Regions from separate parts of the Undibacterium sp. WLHG33 genome, predicted to be linked through region 1. Evidence: predicted binding sites of a transcription regulator. Region 1 holds the regulator's gene; the other holds the start of a gene.

Region 1 (6,504 bases):
TATTCAAGGCTTAGTAAACCAATCCGGACCTCTAAAATGAGAACACATCCTAAGTAGTTTGCATCCCATGAGTTATGAAACAATTTGCCAAATTAATCATTTTTTTGTTGGTGCTGACGTCTGCGTACGCTGAGGCTCAAATGACGGCTGCAATGCAGGACCACGAAATCGTCAGAAAACTGGCGGCCGATTTTTTATATCATCAGGCCAAGGCTCAGACCGGGGAAACGACCATCACAATGGGACAGGTAGATAAGCGGCTGAATCTGGCAGCCTGTCAGTCGCCCGTCGCATTTCTGCCAAGCGGGAGCAAAGCATGGGGGAAGATCACTGTTGGAGTCCGTTGCACAGCCCCTGTCAACTGGGTTATTTACTTGCAGGCAAACGTCCAGATCACTTCTGAGTACTATGTCGCATCCCGCACCCTGAGCCAGGGGCAGCTAGTAGTGCCTGATGACATGAGTAAAATTAAAGGCGATATATCCAATTTACCGGCCGGGATCGTTACCAACCCCGAACAAGTGTTAGGCAAATCTTTACAAAGCTCGGTTTCTTCCGGCACCCCCTTACGTGTGGATTTATTTCGTAGTCCGGCAGTGGTACAACAAGGTCAATCCGTCAGAGTTGTCAGTAATGGACCCGGCTTTCAGGTTGCAACAGACGCTCAGGCACTGAATAATGCGGCGGAAGGTCAGGTAGCGAAGGCGAGAACAAGTAACGGACAGACTGTCAGTGGCATAGCAAAAGCCGGTGGTATCATCGAAATAACATACTAATTAATGCTTCAACAGACTCGAGCAATCGAATGGTCTGGGCATGCGAATATTTTTGTACGTAAAATTAAAGTTTAAAAATACCTGGCCGATAACCGGATAGTAGAAGCAGACTATTCCCACTTTCGAGGGTAACGCCGTGAAAATTGATGACACACTAAATAAAGCTGCTGGTTTACCCAGCCAGCAGCCTGTACGTACAGAAAAAGCACCAGAGAGAACTGTTTCCACTCCGGCGCCTTCTATAAACGTAAAAATTTCTCCTCTTTCTACGCAATTGCAAGCTTTGCAAAGTACACAGGCGAGCAGTGGCGTATTTGAGGCCAAAAAGGTTGAAGAAATTAAATTAGCCATTTCTGAGGGGCGCTTTCAGGTGAACTCCGAAAAAGTTGCTGATGGACTTCTGGAAACCGTGAAAGATTTACTTAACTCCAGAAAACGTTAATATGACCAGTACAAGCGCAAACAGCGAAGCTATTCTGCAGTGCTTAAAAGCGGAAAAAGAAGCAATGACAGCACTCGCTGACTTACTCAAAGAAGAGCAAGCCGCGCTTGTAGAAGGCGATGTAGTGCGCCTTAACCAAACCTCAGTGCAAAAAAACGATCTAGTGCGTCAACTGGCTGATTTTGACAAACTGCGTCACTCGCACCTGAAACAGCAAGGTTTTGGCGAAGATGCAGACAGCACATTAAATTTTGTACGTCAAAGCCCAGAAGCACAGTCGCTCTGGGACAGTTTATTGACATTAACAGCACAAGCCAAAGAAGATAACAAGACCAATGGTCTGATGATCACCCGCAGGCTGTCTCAAAATCAGACTGCTCTGAGTGCATTTCAACAAGGAACAACAACTGGATCCCTGTATGGGCCTGATGGTCAGTCATCAATCAGAACAACCCCTGCGAAAGGGCTGATTGTCCGCTGAGATCGTTTGCTGAATAGTCCCCTTAATACATAAAAAAGCCCCGGAACCGGGGCTTTTTTATGCGTTTCATCAGGGTGTGATTGGTGCCTGGGTCGGAACAGGAATCTCCACCACAGGTTCCGGCAATACAGACAAAATCGTCACGCTTACCCTGCGGTTACGCGATCGTCCTTCGGGAGTATCATTAGAATCCACTGGCAATTTTGCTCCCTGGCCGACAGCCGTCACCCTGAATTCATCGACACCATTTTCTGTTAAAAGCCTGGCTACCGTACTGGCGCGGACGGCTGACAATTCCCAGTTAGAGGGAAAAACCGAATTTTTAATTGGCACATTATCAGTATGCCCTTCAACCTGAATTGCATGATTATCGAGTTTCAAGACAGATGCAATCGCAGTCAGTGCCTGCACTGAATCTGCATTTAACTTCGCTTCGCCTGGTGGAAACAGCAAGCTGGCATTGATTTCTATGGTCACGCCTCTGGCGGTTTGTGTCACCCTGACCTTCCCCTCTTTTACCAAAGGCTCAAGCGCGGCGAGCACATCTTTTGCCAGACCGGTCATTACCTCGCGTTCTTTCCGTATATTTTCGTTTGATTTCCGCTTCACTATAGGAAGAGGATCCAGCTTTACCACTTGTTGAGTAGCTCCGGCAATAACCGAAGAAGCAGGGTCATTGCTGAATGCACCGGTCAGGGAGCTGGACAATACGCGATACTTCCCCTCATTCAGCGAAGAGATCGCATACATAACGACAAAAAAAGCAAACAGCAAGGTAATGAAATCAGCGTAAGAAACCATCCAGCGCTCGTGGTTTTCCGGTTCTTCGTGATATTTTTTTCTTGCCATGCTTAAACCTGACTGCTGCGGTTATCAACCCGCTCTTCGACAATACGCGGACTGTCACCCAAAGCAATACTGTAAAAGATATCGGACAGCATTTCGCGTCGGGTAATTTCTCTGCCAATAATTTCTTTTAGCTTATTACTGACAGGCAAAAAGAACAAATTAGCCAAACCGACGCCATAAATCGTCGCGACGAATGCCACAGCAATACCGCCGCCCAGTTTAGACGGATCGGTCAGATTTTCCATGACGTGAATCAGCCCTAACACCGCGCCTAAAATTCCGATCGTCGGCGAATAGCCGCCCGCTGCCTCCCATATTTTGGCCGCCTGCCGTTGCTCGATTTCATACAACGAAATATCAACATCCAGAATATCTTTCAGTCGCGCGGGATCAACACCATCAATCACAAGGCGCAATCCCTTACTGATAAAGGCGTCATCAGTTGCATCCATGTAGCGCTCAAGGCTCAAAAATCCCTCACGCCGGGCAACAGCACTCCAGACCAACGCATCCTGGATATTTTTACTACTGTTATCTTTCGGCTCGGAAACGATCCATTTCAACATACGCAGACCTCGCCGGAAAGTGCTCATGCGGCTCTGCAAAAGAACTGCCCCCAGCGTACCGATCACCACAATCACAAATGCCGCTGGCTGTACCAATGATGAAAGACGCCCCCCCTCCATCAATTGACCGACGCTGATGCCGAAAACGACGAGAATAAGTCCTGCTAAGCTAGCCCAGTCCACGCTTTCTCCCTTAAATGAGCACGCATACGTGCAACCGCCTGACTGTGTAGCTGAGACACGCGCGACTCTGAGACTCCCATCACCGCGCCGATTTCCTTCAGATTTAATTCCTGTTCGTAATACAGTCCCATCAACAACTTCTCGCGTTCAGGCAAGCTGTCAATTGCACCGATAACTGCATCGCGGAAATCATCGTTCAATAAATCCTGCAAAGGATCACCTGAATTATCGGAAGAATAATGATCGAGGAAGTGCTCTTTTGTTTCTGCGTCGTGGAAATCTTCGTAGTACACCAGCTGATGTCCACCGCTCTCGCCTAAAAGCTCCTGGTATTCGCCCAAAGATAACTTGAGCGACTTCGCCACCTCGGTTTCTGTCGGCGGCCTACCCAGCTTTTGCTGCATCTGGTTCATCGCATTTTCGATTTTCCGCATGTTTTGCCGAACCCCACGCGGCAACCAGTCGGTGTTGCGCAGCTCATCGAGCATCGCGCCACGAATCCGCTGGACGGCATAGGTTTCGAATTGTGCACCGTGCGTATCTTCGTAACGACTGATCGCATCAAGCAGACCAATCATTCCAGCTTGTACCAGATCATCCACCTCAACACTGGGAGGCAAGCGCGCCTTTAATTGGTAAGCCAGTCGCTTAACCAAAGGCGCATGCTCCCTGAGGAGAAAATTTTTATCTGATTTTCCGCTGGCCGTGTACATATTCCAATTAGATTCCGAGAGCGACGCCCTGTTGTCCGGATACACTGTCCAGACACAATGCAGATCGCGCACTGACAGCAAGCCGCTCTGCCAGTTGAAAAAAAGCCATGGAAGAGCGCGCTTTTGGAAAAGCGTCGATCACTGACCGCCCCTGATGAGCAGCTCTTCTGACGAATTCATCATCCGGCACATAACCAATGAAATTTAAGGGTACCGCAAGATATCGTTGAGACGCCTGAGCCATATTCGTATAAATCAACATTGCTTCTTTCTCAGATACACCGGACACCAAAATACTAAAAGAGCGTCGCCCCAGACGAGCACTCATACGCTTAATCAGTCCATACGCAGATTTGATTGCTGACGGATCTGAAGAAACCTGAATCACCACTTCACTATCATCCAGAGATGCAAGTGGAAACGCATCGCAGGCATCGAGATCACAATCAACCACGACCATATCGGCACGATGTACTGCCAGATCAAATACTCTCGACAATCGTCTCGAATTCTCGGCAGACAAGCTGGACGACAAAGCCCTCTGACGCGATAACATCGATACTGACAAGCCAGACGCAACCATTTTTACTGCCTCGTGCATTGTACGCTGTTGTTGCGCTACATCCAACAAGGTGCGCTCTCTGCTCGCATTGAACCACGCGCCTACACTATCAGAAGACGAACGTGCATCAACCATCAAAATTTGCTGTCCCTGCCGCGCTACTGACACACCCAGATTCACCAGCATTTCGCTTTTTTCATTGTCTTTCAACGCTGATAAAAAAGTAAATACACGCGGCTTTGGTCCAGCCAGCATGCGACGCAGTCCCTCTGCCTGATCAACATTAGCCAAGAGACACCTCCCGCGCAGCCGCTTGTCCACCAGTTGCAGCAGATCCGACACCAGCCATCAGCAAAGGCAGCTCTTCATCCAGGTAACGGAACGGCGCCGTTTCACGTTTCAACTTAAAGGCGCGATCAATCAGGTACTGCTTGTTTGCCACGTGTAAATCTTCCGGCACGCGCTGTCCGTTCGCAATGTAATACAGACTCAGTTTCTGACGTATCACAATATCGAGCACACCACCTATCGTTGCAGCCTCGTCAAGTTTGGTCAGAATGCAGCCTGCCAGACCGGTTCCCTGATAGGCTCTCACCACTTCACTCAGTGTTTCGCCAGTTGACGTAGCATTCAGGCACAAAAGGCGCTTCACATCCGTACCCGGACCCGACAACATTGCGACCTGATCGGTCACCATCTTATCGCGCTGACTGACACCGACAGTATCAATTAAAACGGTATGTTTATTCTTGAGTTCGGACAAAGCTATACGCAAATCACTCTCATCTTTGACCGCGTGAACCATCACTCCGAGAATTTTCCCATAGATTCGCAGCTGTTCATAGCCACCGATACGATAGCCATCGGTTGTAATCAACGCCAGTTTAGACGGGCCGTGACGCATCACACAGCGCGCTGCCAGTTTTGCTGTCGTCGTCGTCTTGCCCACACCAGTTGGTCCGACCAGGGCATAGACGCCACCTTTTTCTAAAATTTCATTCTCGTTATCTATTGTCGTCAGGTTGCGGGCCAGAATCGATTTTATCCATTCAATACCCTGGTCACCTGTTTCATTCTCCGGCAACTTTGCAACCATGAATCGCGACAAGCTGGCACTCAGGCCTGTCGCCAGCATTTCCTTCAATACCAGCGCTTTGTGAGGTTCGCGTTTTTGCGTGTTCGCCCATGACAATTCTGCCAGTTGTGACTCCAGCATACTACGCATAGAACGGATCTCGTTCATCACATCACTTAATTCCCCGGCAACAGAAGCTGGGGCTGAAGTATATCCACCTGACTCCACACCCATTCCGCGTGGCGCGAAGATCCGAGGCTCGTGCTGCACCGGTGGTGCCATTCTTATGCTTTCCGGCAAGATCTCGCGTTCATCCTTCGCTGGCGCAATCGACTGTATCGTCTCATCCGCCATCGCCATAATCTCGACCTTACCGTTTACACTCCGGTTGGACAAAATCACCGCATCTGCCCCCAATGCTTCCCTTAACAAGCGAAGCGCCTCGCGCGAGGTATTAGCAGTAAATTTTCTGACGTTCATGATTGCCCTCCAACAAGGCTGGTAACTCTAATGGTTTTTGTTTCAGGTAATTCGGCATGCGACAACACTTTAAGTTGCGGCAATGTACGGCGTAAGAATTTAGACAGCAAAGCACGCAGTGGTGCGGGCACCAGCAGGACTGGCGTCATGCCCATTTCTTCCTGATGTTTTGCAGCAGTTTCTGTTTGTGTTGTCAGCGCCTCAGCCAGACCAGGTTCCAGCGCGGCGCCATCACCACCACCGGCATGGATCGCCTGCATCAGCAAACGTTCCAGGCGACTATCCAGAGTCATCACGGTCAGTTCATTTGTTGCCGGGAAAATTTGCTGAACAATCGCACGGCCAAGCGCTATACGAACTTGCGCAGTCAGTTCATT
Region 2 (6,504 bases), 130 kb from region 1:
ACTTCCAGTAACTTTCCTTCATCTTTATTCAGATTAGCCAGCAACAGCTGTCTGCTCATATATTCGTACAGCGCATCGAGATTCAACGCGATTTCACCGCCTACCCGCTTATCCAGACTTGCACGCAAGCCGTTATCAATAATAGAAATGGCGTGAGAAATAGACTTTCCTTTCGCGGCGATTTCTCCTTTCTGCATTTGCTGAAGTGCATTTCCAATTGCAGTGATCGCACCGTCAAACAACATGACGATCAGTTTGTGGGGACTGGCAGCTATGACGCCAGTTTCCACACCAATTTTTGTATATGCGCTTGCACCATAGGATTTTGATGAGCCAAACATAGCTAGTCCTTTGAGTATTCTAAATATGAGTTACTTGTTCGTTGTGCCGTTCAATATGCCGATTTGAGCGGTTAAAAAGCTTTGTGTAGCATTTAAATTCGAGATAACGGTGTCCAGTGATGAATATTGTGCTTGTAAGCGAGCCTGGGTTTTAAGCAGACGAGCATTAAGGTCATCCGTCTGTTTTTGCAATGATGTCAGTGTACTGTTAATGCCTTTTGTCGCACTGCTGATCGTACCGGTCGTTCCAAGAAAGCTAGTGACAAGATTGTTCAGTTTGTATGCATAACCCTGGGAGAAACTGACTTTGCCACGGTCACCGGTTGCGCCGCCGTTGACAACAATTTGCAGGCCTTCAGACGGAGATCCTGATGCGCCAGTTAGTATCTGACCTGAGCCTGTTGCAGAAATGCCATTGAATGTGCCGGCAACATTTTTACCGGTTGTTCCCGTGCTGACGGTTCCAGTCAAGGCAGTGATGCTTGTTCCGGCATTACTGGTCAGACTGACATTGGATGCACTGCCGAAACTGCCGGATGTAATGTTAAGAAAGCCATTGCTGTCGATCGAGGTCGTAACCGATACACCTGCGTTAGAAAAACTGGCGGTACCATTAATCGATGACTGTATCATCGAGGCCAGTTGGGTTGCAGTGTAGTCGCCTGCCGCTAGACTCACGGTACCAGAAAGACCGTCAATTTTGACATCGATTTTTGTTCCGGCGGCAATCGTCGTTGGTCCGGCGTTTAAGTTGACATCACCTGTCAGTACGCCTTGAGTCGCGATTTGGGTTACTTTAACAGCATAGTCTCCAGGCTGCGTTGCTGCCGTTGACCCGGACAGACTGGTCAGGCTGTCCGTCGTTTTTCCCATCGCTGCAAATAATCCGCCAACATCATTGAAATTATTTGTTAATGCGGTTTGAAGTTTCGAGGAGTCAACAGCCAAAGAACCGTCTTTTTGAAAGCTGATACCAATCTGTGCCAGGCTTGTGAATCCGCCACCCAGACCATTGACGGCTGTTGATAACGTATTTCGTATCTGATTCTGGATTGCCTGGGTCGTTGGATCGCCAAGTAAAGCCCCTGCAACTTTGGTCGTCGGATTATACGATGTCAGTTGTGAAATGGTACTGTTCAGACTGTTGTAGGCAGAAACAAAAGAGTTAATGCTATTTTGTACCGCAGATGTGTTGGTATTGACCGTAATTGATGTGGTGCCTGTTTTCTGTGCGGTGATAGTCACCCCTTGAATCGCGGTTGCTACCTTATTGCTCGCGCTGGAGACAGCAATACCGTTGACGGTGAGGTTGGCATTCTGACCAGTAGTAACTTCTTTAAAATTTTGAGTTCCGGTAGGATCATAAGCAAGCAGATTTTGCAGATTTGCATCTCCGGAAACGCTGATTTTCAGGCTCGATGTAGCCCCTGTTGATGCTGAACTCAGTACTAAGTGGTAAGGGGTTGCGCTGCCATCGCCAACGATGGACGCGTTCACGCCGATTTTTGCACTATTAATAGCGTCGCGTATACCTTGCAACGAGTTATTCGAGCTATCAATTGTTACGGTACCGGTTGCCTGGCTTGCATCTTGTGTAAATGTCGCGCCGCTATAGATACCGCCGGTCTGAGTTCCACCTGAAATGGTGCCGAACTGAAAACTTAATGTTGTGCTTGCACCGCTTCCGATAGCGGCTGTGGTATTCACCTGACCAGCGCTGGATATCGTCTGAGACTGCGCAAGTTGCGTCACATTGACGTTGTAAGTTCCGACGCTTGCGGTGCTGCTTGCACTGACTGAGGCAACGGCGGTATCACTCGCTGTAGCTGCCAGTGTTTCGAAGGTGGACGCACTGCTCAGTGCAATCAGGGAGGACTGGAAGGAGCTGACTGAGCCACTTAACGCACCTAACGCAGTGACATCCGCCTGATAGCTGGTTTGTTTTTTTTGAATCGATGCTAGCGGCAGACTCTCAATGGCCATGAGCTTGCTGACGATGGTATTTACATCTAGCCCAGAACCTACACCGGTGGATTGTATGGTCACAATAATTCTCCTTTTGAGGTCCTTACTATATCAAATCTGATTCTTGTTCAATTGAGATGAAAGAAGGGTTTTTACCTGCTATTTTAAAAAGATCGTTACTGATTAAGCTTCGTTCTTAATGAGTAATCCCTTTAATTTATCTAAGGATTTAGATATTTCAAGTGCCTCTTCCGTAGGGATCTGGCGTAATACCTGATTGGTTTGTTGATCAATAATTTTGACAACGACACGCTTACTGTCAGTATCAACGCTGAAGCGCAAATCCTGTGAGCGGGTCTGCAACGCATCATTAATATGAGCAATCGCTTTATTAACTTCGGTGCTGTCAAACTTTTTGTTATCAGCCTTGTCGGCGGCAGTTGCCGTAGTCGTGCTGATGTTATTGGCAGGAGGGGCTGAGCGCGTGCTGACGACAGCGCTTTTGTCGCTGATCAATTGCCCCGATTGAGGCGGGTTGCCAATCGATGGGATGTCCATGATCATTTCCTTCAAAGTTAGATTCCCCTGATCATAACTGATCAGGGGAATTATCTACATCAATAGAAAACAGAAGCTATTGATTAACGCAGCAGTGCGAGAACACCGTTAGGTAATGAGTTAGCTTGAGCCAAAATTGCAGTACCAGCTTGTTGCAACACTTGAGCGCGAGTCATATTTGCTGTTTCTGATGCGAAGTCAGCATCTTGAATACGGCTACGTGCAGAAGCCAGGTTCTCTTGTGATGTTTGCAAGCTGTTCACAGCAGAGGTAAAGCGGTTTTGTATCGCACCCAGAGCAGCACGGGAACTATTGACTGATGCAATCGCCGAATCGATGGTCGCCAGAGCTGATTGCGCTCCTGCTGCTGTACTCAGGTTCAGAGAAGATACACCTGCACCAACAGTAACTGCTGCTGAAGTAAAGCCACCTGTCAGGTTTGCCGCTGTCAGACCGGTACCTGTACCGTTTGCCAGAGTGATACCAGCAGAGCTGGTCGACGACAGAGACAGTGTTGATGTTGCAATGTCTGTTGCACCAGTTGCCGATACAGTGATACCTGTATTCGCAGCCGCAGCTGCAGCATTTGTACTAGCTGTCACAGTGATATTGCGTCCGTCAGCAGCTGACAGGGCAACTGCACCAGTCGATGTGTCAAATGTTGCTGTTACGCCTGTTTGAGAGCTGATCGCATTAACAGCAGCAGCAACTTGCGCACCGCGTTGAGCACCGGAAGTCGAGGCGCTCAATGCACCCAGATTGACACCGTTAATTGTGATGTCGCCGGAAGCAATTGCTGTCGCACTGGTAGATGCTGTACCGGCAACTGATGTTGCACCCACTGTTGCAGTGACACCAGTCTGACCGCTGATCGCATTAATTGCCGCTGCTTTAGCGATACCACTACCATCTGCGTTAGAGAAGGAAACACCGTCACTAACAGATTTACCGACTTGGTAACCATTGATGGATAAGTCACCGGATGCCAGCGCTGTTGTAGTTACAGCACCTGCGCCTGCTACGGTTGCTTTGTAGCTGGATGTGGAGCCGACACCAAGAGCCGAAGATTTAGCGCTTGCAATTGATGAGATACTGATTTGATCGTTTGCACTGCCGTTAGCACCAACCTGGAAAGTTTGGTTGGCGAAACTACCGTCCAGCAGATTTACGCCGTTGAAGTTAGAAGAGCTTGCAACACGGTTGATCTCGGAGATCAGCTGGCTGGCTTCGTTATTCAGGGATGCGCGGTCTGATGCACTGTTAGAACCGTTGGCTGCCTGAACTGCCAGGTCACGAATACGTTGTAAGTTGGAACCGATTTGTTGCAGATCGCCCTCAGCTGTCTGAGCCAGGGAAATACCGTCATTTGCATTACGTGCAGCTTGGTTTTGACCATTCAGCTGCGAAGTCATACGTTGGGAAATTGCGAGACCAGCGGAGTCGTCTTTTGCGCTGTTAATACGCAGACCGGATGAGAGACGTTGCATGGATGTTTGCAGTGAGCCTTGAGATGTAGTCAGGCTGCGTTGTGCATTCATGGATGCAATATTGGTATTGATATATGAAGCCATTTTGATACTCCTTACCTAAGTTATTAAATTCGGCGTTAAAACCTCAAACTTCGGTCTGTCTGTTGACTGTTGCACCGCCGTTGTGAAGGGTTACGGACGCGAATCAAAAACTTTTAGCTAGTTTCCGCAAATAAATACTATTTTTTTTGCTTAAGTTTTCTCCCATATTCCGCTCAACGACAGCTTTTAAAATTTCTTGAGGGCTTAATTTAAATATCTTTCACCCCTTTATTCAGGCTTAAGCAATTACTTTTTTCCATTTAAAATGAATTTTAGTAGCCATCATGTCCAAAAACATTATTTTTTAGTCATGTTGTTGGTCTTTGCCACCTTAAAGAGGACACATAATGAGTAAAGCTGGTTTGCATCCGGGAAATGCATTTAAAGAAGCAAAAGCTTTATACAAGGCAAATCAGCCAGAAAAAGCAAAAGCGCTGTGTTTAAGGATAGTGCAGCAATACCCTTTACATCAGGATGCCAATTACTTTCTCGCCAAACTGGCTTTTGAAGCCGGACTCAACGAAGAATCACTGCAGTTTTTGCAAAAAGCGTTTACCGGAGCGCAGCAATTCAATGCAGATAAGCATGCTTATTATCAGGTGCTCAATCGGTATATACAGAGTCGTTCTTTTGAACAATTGGAAGCCGCAAGTCTGTGGCTGACTGCATTTAATCCTAAAGATGGCATTGCCTGGGATTATCTTGGCATCAGCCGTCTGGAGCAGGGAAAATATTCCGAAGCCTACGATGCGCTTCAACATGCGGTCGCGCTATTACCGAACAATCCTCATGTGCTGGCAAATATCGGCAACGCTTTGATATCTCTGGAACGCTGTGCTGAGGCCACCACTTATCTAAAAAAAGCAGTCTCGCTTGATCCGGAAATGGTGGTGGCGCAGAATAATCTCGGTAACGCCTTACGGATGATAGGGCAGACTGAGGCAGCGATTGAGGCATTACAAACCGCCGTACGCCTTAATCCCGGTCTGGCTTATGTTCATAATAATCTGGGGCTGGCTTATCGTGAGAATGCGCAATGTGCCGAGGGGATTAAATGTTTTTATCGCGCGCTGGAATTGCAGCCCGATCTGATTCAGGTGTACCCGAATCTGATTGATGCCCTGAGACAAAATGGTGAGGTACAGCGCGCGATTGAGTGCGGCAATGAAGCGATGGACCGTTGTGCGAATATCCCGGAATTCTGGGGTGGCTACGGCGATGCCCTGCGCGAGGCTAATCATCTTGATCCCGCAATCGAAGCCTACATGCGGGCGCTGTCATTTAAAAAAGACTCCCAGTCGTCGTTTAATCGCAAAATATTCAGTAATTTATTGTTCTGTTTAAATTACCACCCGGATTTGCCGGCGGAAGTGATTTTCGGCGCGTATCAGGATTTCGATCAACGTTTTGGTTTGCCCAATAAGGTCTTCTGGCGTCCTTTTGATAACGTACGCGATCCGAATAAACGTTTGAAGGTAGGGTATGTCGCGCAGGCGTTTTATAACCAGGTCTGTAAATATTTTCTGCTGCCTTTGCTTGAAAAACACGATAAAAGTCAGGTCGAGGTTTATGCCTATGCGAATCCGCCGTTTGAAGATGAAACAACGGAATATTATAAAAAGTCGGTTGACCACTGGATTTACACCCGCGAAATGACCGATGCAGAACTGGCAGAACGTATCCGTGCAGACGGCATTGACGTGTTGATCGACGTTGCCGGACACACAAACAGCAATCGCCTCGGCGTCTTTGCGCGCAAACCTGCACCGGTCTCCCTTCACTGGCTGGAATACGGCTACACCACGGGTTTGACCGCGATTGATTATTACCTGACCGACAAAGCCACTGTCACCGATAACTGTGCCCACCTGTTTTCTGAAAAAGTCTGGTGTCTGGATGGGCCGGCTTATACCTATCGTCCGGATGTCCGTAAAGCAGAGCTGGTGCCGCCACCGGTGCTGGAAACAGGTGTGATTACTTTTGGCAGTCTGTCGCGCTCAGTTCGTATCAATCATAAAGTAGTGAAGGTCTGGTCAGCAATATTAGATGCGATGCCGAATTCCCGACTG

Evidence for each region. The regulator FliA, encoded in region 1, starts transcription of late flagellar genes. The targets are predictions, from matches to a motif close to CTAAAGTTTNNNNNNNNNNNGCCGNTA.
Region 2: ACOTSW_RS08195 (flagellin) is a predicted target of FliA. The motif match lies at 4,526-4,552, and genes of this name have one in related genera.

Annotation. Positions count from the first base shown of each region.
Region 1 is NZ_CP186697.1:1,647,510-1,654,013, reverse strand. It holds gene flgA (flagellar basal body P-ring formation chaperone FlgA) at 141-776, shown strand; gene flgM (flagellar biosynthesis anti-sigma factor FlgM) at 913-1,218, shown strand; gene ACOTSW_RS07530 (flagella synthesis protein FlgN) at 1,220-1,699, shown strand; gene motD (flagellar motor protein MotD) at 1,769-2,548, opposite strand; gene ACOTSW_RS07520 (flagellar motor protein) at 2,551-3,297, opposite strand; gene ACOTSW_RS07515 (RNA polymerase sigma factor FliA) at 3,279-4,010, opposite strand; gene ACOTSW_RS07510 (MinD/ParA family ATP-binding protein) at 4,018-4,863, opposite strand; gene flhF (flagellar biosynthesis protein FlhF) at 4,856-6,127, opposite strand; gene flhA (flagellar biosynthesis protein FlhA) at 6,124-6,504, opposite strand, start outside.
Region 2 is NZ_CP186697.1:1,778,822-1,785,325, forward strand. It holds gene fliS (flagellar export chaperone FliS) at 1-341, opposite strand, end outside; gene fliD (flagellar filament capping protein FliD) at 372-2,387, opposite strand; gene ACOTSW_RS08190 (flagellar protein FlaG) at 2,490-2,864, opposite strand; gene ACOTSW_RS08195 (flagellin) at 2,948-4,435, opposite strand; gene ACOTSW_RS08200 (tetratricopeptide repeat protein) at 4,783-6,504, shown strand, end outside.